2 linked regions of the Jeotgalibacillus aurantiacus genome follow. The protein of the gene in region 1 interacts with the protein of each later gene in a pairwise test. Links are inferred from orthologs where the notes say so. Each region holds a gene or a part of one and is shown in the gene's direction. Other genes may lie near its edges.

Region 1 (3,243 bases):
TTGGGATTACGCGGGCTGAAGAAGAATTATTTATCACAAATGCCCAGATGAGAACATTGTTTGGACGCACGAATATGAACCCTGTGTCACGCTTCATTGCGGAGATCCCGTCTGAACTTCTTGAGGAACCGATGAAAAAGGAAGCCAACCCTTTTGGTCTCGGAGGATCACCGCGTCCAACCGCACAGCCGCGTAAAGCACCTGTGCGCCGTCCGGTTCAGCGGACAACAGGTGGCAGTGATATCGGCTGGAGCGTCGGAGATAAAGCGCAGCATGGTAAATGGGGAACAGGCACCGTCGTCAGTGTTAAAGGGGAAGGTGACTCCATGGAGCTTGATATTGCATTTCCAAGCCCAACCGGCATTAAACGTCTGCTGGCCAAGTTTGCACCGGTTACGAAGGTAAGCGGCTAATGAAAAGCGCCCGTTTATAACGGGTGTTTTTATTGAAAGCCGGATCATCCTGTCAATACAATGTAAACCATCCAATGAAATGAGAGGAATGACACTATGGACCCATCCATTCAAAAACGCGTTCAGGAACTTCATGACAAGCTGAATCAGTACAATTATGAATATCATGTCCTGGATCAGCCGTCGGTTCCTGATTCCGAGTACGATCAGCTTTTAAACGAGCTGAAGGAGATTGAACAGCAATATCCTGAACTGATCACAGAGGACTCCCCGACCCAGCGTGTTGGCGGAGCCGTACTGGAGCAGTTCTCAAAGGTTGAACACCGCACGCCAATGCTCAGTCTTGGAAATGCATTTAACGAAGCGGACCTGCGGGACTTTGACCGTAAAGTCAGACAGGCTGTAGGTGACAATATTGCTTACAGCTGTGAGTTGAAAATTGATGGTCTTGCGGTTTCACTCCGCTATGAAAATGGTGTGTTTATGCAGGGTGCGACAAGGGGAGACGGATCGGTTGGTGAGGATATTACAGCCAATCTGAAGACAATCAGGTCGATCCCTCTGCGCCTGAAGAATCCGTTATCCATTGAAGTGCGGGGAGAAGCCTTCATGCCGAAATCCTCATTTGTTAAATTGAATGAGGAAAAAGAAAAGCGTGAAGAAGCTGCCTTTGCCAATCCGCGTAATGCAGCAGCAGGCTCACTGCGTCAATTGGATCCGAGAATTGCCGCATCACGTAACCTGGATATTTTCCTTTACGGTATTGGTGATCCGGGTGAAACGGGGATCAATTCGCAAAGTGAAGGCATGCAGTTATTAAATGAAAATGGCCTGAAGACGAATCCTGAACGCAAAACGTGCGGGACGATTGAAGAGGTTATTGACTATGTCAACAGCTGGGTGGAAAAGCGTGCTGAACTGCAGTATGACATTGATGGCATTGTCATCAAGGTAGATTCTCTTTCTCAGCAGGAGGAGCTTGGTTTCACTGCAAAAAGTCCACGCTGGGCGATCGCCTACAAATTCCCGGCAGAAGAAGTCATCACGATTCTTCATGATATTGAGCTGAGTATTGGACGGACCGGTGTACTAACACCGACTGCCATTTTAGAGCCGGTGCGTGTAGCAGGAACAACGGTGCAAAGAGCATCACTTCATAACGAGGACCTGATCCGTGAAAAGGATATCCGTCTCGGTGATCATGTCATTGTGAAAAAAGCAGGCGATATCATTCCTGAGGTAGTCAGTGTGATCACGGATCGCAGAACAGGGGATGAAAAGGAATTTACGATGCCGACACATTGTCCTGCCTGTGACAGCGAGCTTGAGCGGCTGGAAGGGGAAGTAGCACTCCGCTGCCTCAACCCGAAATGTCCGGCACAAATTCAGGAGGGTCTGACTCATTTTGTATCCCGCAATGCTATGAACATAGATGGACTAGGGGAAAAGGTCATTGCCCAGCTATTTAAGGAAAATCTGATTGAAGATGTAGCAGACCTCTATCGTTTAACGAAGGAGCAGCTCATTCAACTAGAACGAATGGGTGAGAAATCTGTTGAGAATCTCCTGACTGCCATTGAGGCATCCAAGAAAAACTCTATGGAGAAGCTGCTGTTTGGACTCGGGATCCGCCATGTAGGAGCCAAAGCAGCCAAAACGATTTCAGAGCATTTCCGCTCTATTGACAAGCTGCGTGAAGCAACTGTGGACGATTTGTTACAAATCGATGAAATCGGAAACAAAATGGCTGATGCAATCGTCACATATTTTGAGAACGAAGAAGTACAGGAATTAATCGAAGAACTCCGTGAAAATGGTGTGAATCTTACTTATACAGGTCCTAAAAAAGAGCGGATGGAATCTGTTGAGTCTGCTTTCACAGGAAAAACGATAGTATTAACTGGGAAGTTAGCTCAATTGACACGTGATGAAGCGAAAGAGAAAATAGAACTGTTAGGTGGAAAAGTGACCGGTAGTGTTAGTAAAAAGACAGATCTTCTTGTTGCAGGAGAAGATGCCGGCTCTAAATTGACGAAAGCACAGGATTTAAATATTACGATCTGGGATGAGCAGCAGCTCATTGACGAAATAACCAAACAAGAGGTGTAGCATTTCATGAAAAAGTGGATAGCCGCAGTAACGGGTGCTTCCTTGCTGCTGGGAGGGTGTATGCCATCTTTTCAGCAGGAAGATGAGGTTATCCAGGAGAACGCGCCGGAAGAATCGGAAGAACAGACTGTCATCATTCCAAACTTCCAGATATCTGACGAATATTACCGGACCTTATTGCCATACGAACCATCCCCTTCACGCGGAATGGTCGTGAATAATCTGCAGACGAATTACGATATTGCAGAATTTGAAAGTGGACTGATGCGTGTTGCGCAGCAGAACTTTGATCCTGAAACGCACTTTTTCCAGGCAGGACAGTTCCTGGACAGTGATACGATAACAAGCTGGTTGAACCGTGAGTTTACCGATGCGCAGCTTCAGGAGTATGACATGGAGCCTGAAGAGAATGTAGGGTTGAACCCGGTTGATGCCGGTGGAGAAAACCGTGAGCAGCGGGCGAAGGAAAGTCCGATTTATTTAGCTCATATTCTTGAACATAACTACTTTGTGAAATCTGAAGAGGATGAATCGAAGGTAAGGCTCGGTGGTGTTGTGCTTGGGCTCGCGATGAATTCTGTTTACTACTATCAGAACGATAATGATCCATTCGGCCCAACATTTGAGGAGCCGATTCCTGATGCTGAGATTGAAGAGCAGGGAAGACAAATGGCGCAGGAAGTACTTCAGCGCCTTCGTCAAATGGCCGCAGATGATCCGG
Region 2 (3,401 bases), on another replicon or contig:
TGGCCGGCGGTTCCGACGATTGCAAGCCGCCTTGCGCCGAAGGGAAGAGAAGGCTTTTATCAGGGGATCGTCAACAGTACGGCAACTGGAGGCCGCATGATCGGCCCGTTGCTCGGCGGAATCATGGTCGATCTGTACGGAATGCCGGCCCTGTTTATGTTGTTAATTGTGCTTCTCGTATTTTCGATTGGTTTGACGCTTTTATACGATCGTCCTTTAAGAGCGGAGGAGCCGGTTGCATCCGTTTCATAAAAGACTTGCAAGCCTATACACATTTGCATACAATAAGGAAATAGATTGAATAAGTTGACGCTGAGAAGGATTAGTAGCAGGATAGCGGCTGAATGTAGAGAATCTGCGGTTGGTGAAAGCAGATCGGCAGCACTGTGAACTCACCTTTGAGTCGATGATGTGAAAGTCATTAGCATCATCCGTTTTCCGCGATAAGGATTGAGCGCGTGTACACGAATTTGGGTGGTACCGCGGGAGTGTTAATTACCTCCCGTCCCATATATGGGGCGGGAGTTTTTTGTTTATTTTAGGTAAATTTTTACATTAGGAGGAACCGACATGAGCTTTGATCATCAGTCGATCGAAAAGAAATGGCAGCAACACTGGCTAAACGAAAAAACATTTAAAACAAAAGAAGATCTTTCCCAAAAGAAATTCTATGCACTGGATATGTTCCCTTATCCATCCGGAGCGGGTCTGCACGTTGGACACCCTGAAGGTTATACAGCAACAGATATCCTTTCCCGTTACAAGCGTATGCAGGGCTATAACGTTCTTCACCCAATGGGCTGGGATGCGTTTGGTCTTCCTGCTGAGCAGTATGCGCTCGACACAGGAAATGATCCGGCTGACTTTACAAAGAAAAATATCGATACATTCCGCCGTCAGATTCAGGAGCTTGGTTTCTCTTATGACTGGGATCGTGAAATCAGCACGACGGATCCTGAGTACTACAAATGGACACAGTGGATCTTCCTGAAGCTTTATGAAAAAGGACTTGCTTATGTGGATGAGGTAGCGGTGAACTGGTGCCCGGCACTTGGAACCGTCCTTGCAAATGAAGAAATCATTGACGGTAAAAGTGAACGTGGGGGACACCCGGTTGAGCGCCGTCCGATGAAGCAGTGGGTGCTGAAGATTACAGCTTACGCGGACCGCCTGATTGATGATCTGGATGATCTGGACTGGCCTGAAAGCATTAAGGACATGCAGCGCAACTGGGTTGGACGTTCTGAAGGAGCGGAAATCAACTTCCAGATTGACGGAACGAATGAAACGTTCGATGTGTTTACAACACGTCCGGATACCCTGTTTGGCGCAACGTATGCAGTCCTCGCACCGGAGCATCCGCTTGTAGCGAAAATCACAACAGATGACCAGAAGACTGCAGTTGATGCTTACATTGACACGATCAAATCTAAAAGTGACCTTGAAAGAACGGACCTTGCGAAGGATAAATCAGGGGTGTTCACAGGCGCATATGCAATTAATCCGGTTAATGACGAAAAAATGCCGATCTGGATTGCTGATTACGTTCTGATGAGCTACGGAAGCGGTGCGATTATGGCCGTGCCTGCGCATGATGAGCGTGATTACGAATTCGCGAAAAAATTCGAGCTGCCAATTAAAGAGGTTGTAGAAGGCGGAGACATTTCAACAGAAGCCTATACAGGTGAAGGTAAACACGTGAACTCCGGCTTCCTTGATGGACTTGGCAAAGATGAAGCGATCTCAAAAGCGATTGAATGGCTTGAAGAAAAGCAGCTTGGTACGAAGAAAATCACGTATCGTCTGCGTGACTGGCTGTTCAGCCGTCAGCGTTATTGGGGAGAGCCGATTCCAATCATTCATTGGGAAGACGGTACAACAACAGGCGTACCGGAGTCAGAGCTGCCGCTTGAGCTTCCAAAGACAACAAATATCAAACCTTCAGGCACAGGCGAATCGCCACTTGCGAATATTGATGAGTGGGTAAACGTGACTCATCCTGAAACAGGCATGAAGGGACGCCGCGAAACGAATACAATGCCACAATGGGCGGGCAGCTGCTGGTATTACCTGCGCTATATTGATCCTGATAATACAGATGCACTGGCGGATCCGGAAAAGATCAAGCACTGGCTTCCGGTAGATATTTATATCGGTGGAGCCGAGCATGCCGTTCTTCACCTGCTTTATGCACGTTTCTGGCACAAGGTGCTTTATGATATTGGGGTTGTCCCAACAAAAGAGCCGTTCCAGAAGCTGTTTAACCAGGGGATGATTCTTGGTGAAAACAATGAAAAGATGAGTAAATCAAAAGGCAATGTCGTCAATCCGGACGAAATTATCCGTTCGCACGGTGCCGATACACTGCGCGTCTATGAAATGTTCATGGGTCCACTTGAAGCATCCGTTGCCTGGTCTGAAAACGGTCTTGATGGAGCACGCCGATTCCTTGACCGCGTATGGCGCCTGCTGGTTACTGAAAACGGAGAGCTCTCCGCTAAAGTAACCAACGCACCTAACGCTGATCTTGAAAAAGTGTACCACCAGACAGTGAAAAAGGTGACAGAGGATATCGAAGGCATCCGCTTTAACACAGCGATCTCTCAGCTGATGGTATTTGTCAATGATGCATATAAAGCGGATACGATCCCTGCTGAGTATGTAAAAGGGTTCGTACAGATGTTGTCGCCATTTGCGCCTCACCTTGCTGAAGAGCTTTGGGAAAAGGTTGGATCAGGTGAGCTGAGCTACGCTGCATGGCCAACATTTGACGAATCAAAGCTTGTGGATAACGAGGTTGAGATTGTCGTACAAATTAATGGTAAGCTGAAGCAGAAGATGATGATCGCCCGCGACGCATCACGTGAAGACATGGAAAAGATTGCGCTTGAAGAAGAAGCGATCAAAGCAGCTGTTGAAGGCAAAACGATTCGCAAAGTCATTGCCGTGCCAGGCAAGCTTGTGAATATTGTGGCGAATTGATTTAATAAACCGGGCCGGGTCGCACCCTTCGCTTTCCACGGCCGCGCGGTGAGCCCATTGTGCTTCGCACATCTGTTTTTCCGCCATAAGAATCTTTCGGGTGAATTGAGCCCTTTCTATATGAATCATTTCCTAATCATGATAGGAAAAGAAATTTTGAAAAATATATTTGCAGCAATTTTTCAGTTTGCTCGATTTCGGAAGAGGGAAGTTGCGGTTATGTTTTTCCTTTGGTCCTTTTTTGATATAATGAAAAAAGTTCAATGATAGAAAGGGTGCTGGATCATGTCAGAATTGAAAACATTAACAGCAAAAGAAGTTCAGGAAAAGCTTGAAGCGGGAGAGTCCCTTCACCTGATTGATGTGCGTGAGGATGATGAGGTTGCGGAAGGAATGATTCCTCAGGCAACACATATTCC

What was found.
Region 2: the proteins of ligA (region 1) and leuS interact in binary tests that used the Escherichia coli proteins (3 or more experiments, as listed by UniProt). The link is inferred for Jeotgalibacillus aurantiacus from one-to-one orthologs.

What each region holds. Positions count from the first base shown.
Region 1 is NZ_JACNMS010000005.1:24,310-27,552, forward strand. What follows is about bases 103-3,015. They hold ligA (NAD-dependent DNA ligase LigA), read left to right. Parts: upstream 103-509; coding sequence 510-2,522; downstream 2,523-3,015. Other genes in these bases: pcrA (DNA helicase PcrA), read left to right, coding at 103-413; H7968_RS14665 (CamS family sex pheromone protein), read left to right, coding at 2,529-3,015. In the rest of the region: more of pcrA, read left to right, coding at 1-102; more of H7968_RS14665, read left to right, coding at 3,016-3,243. UniProt on the Escherichia coli protein: DNA ligase that catalyzes the formation of phosphodiester linkages between 5'-phosphoryl and 3'-hydroxyl groups in double-stranded DNA using NAD as a coenzyme and as the energy source for the reaction.
Region 2 is NZ_JACNMS010000004.1:31,123-34,523, forward strand. Bases 206-3,276 are described here. They hold leuS (leucine--tRNA ligase), read left to right. Parts: upstream 206-570; coding sequence 571-2,982; downstream 2,983-3,276. Other genes in these bases: H7968_RS13045 (MDR family MFS transporter), read left to right, coding at 206-252; H7968_RS13055 (rhodanese-like domain-containing protein), read left to right, coding at 3,268-3,276. Outside these bases: more of H7968_RS13045, read left to right, coding at 1-205; more of H7968_RS13055, read left to right, coding at 3,277-3,401.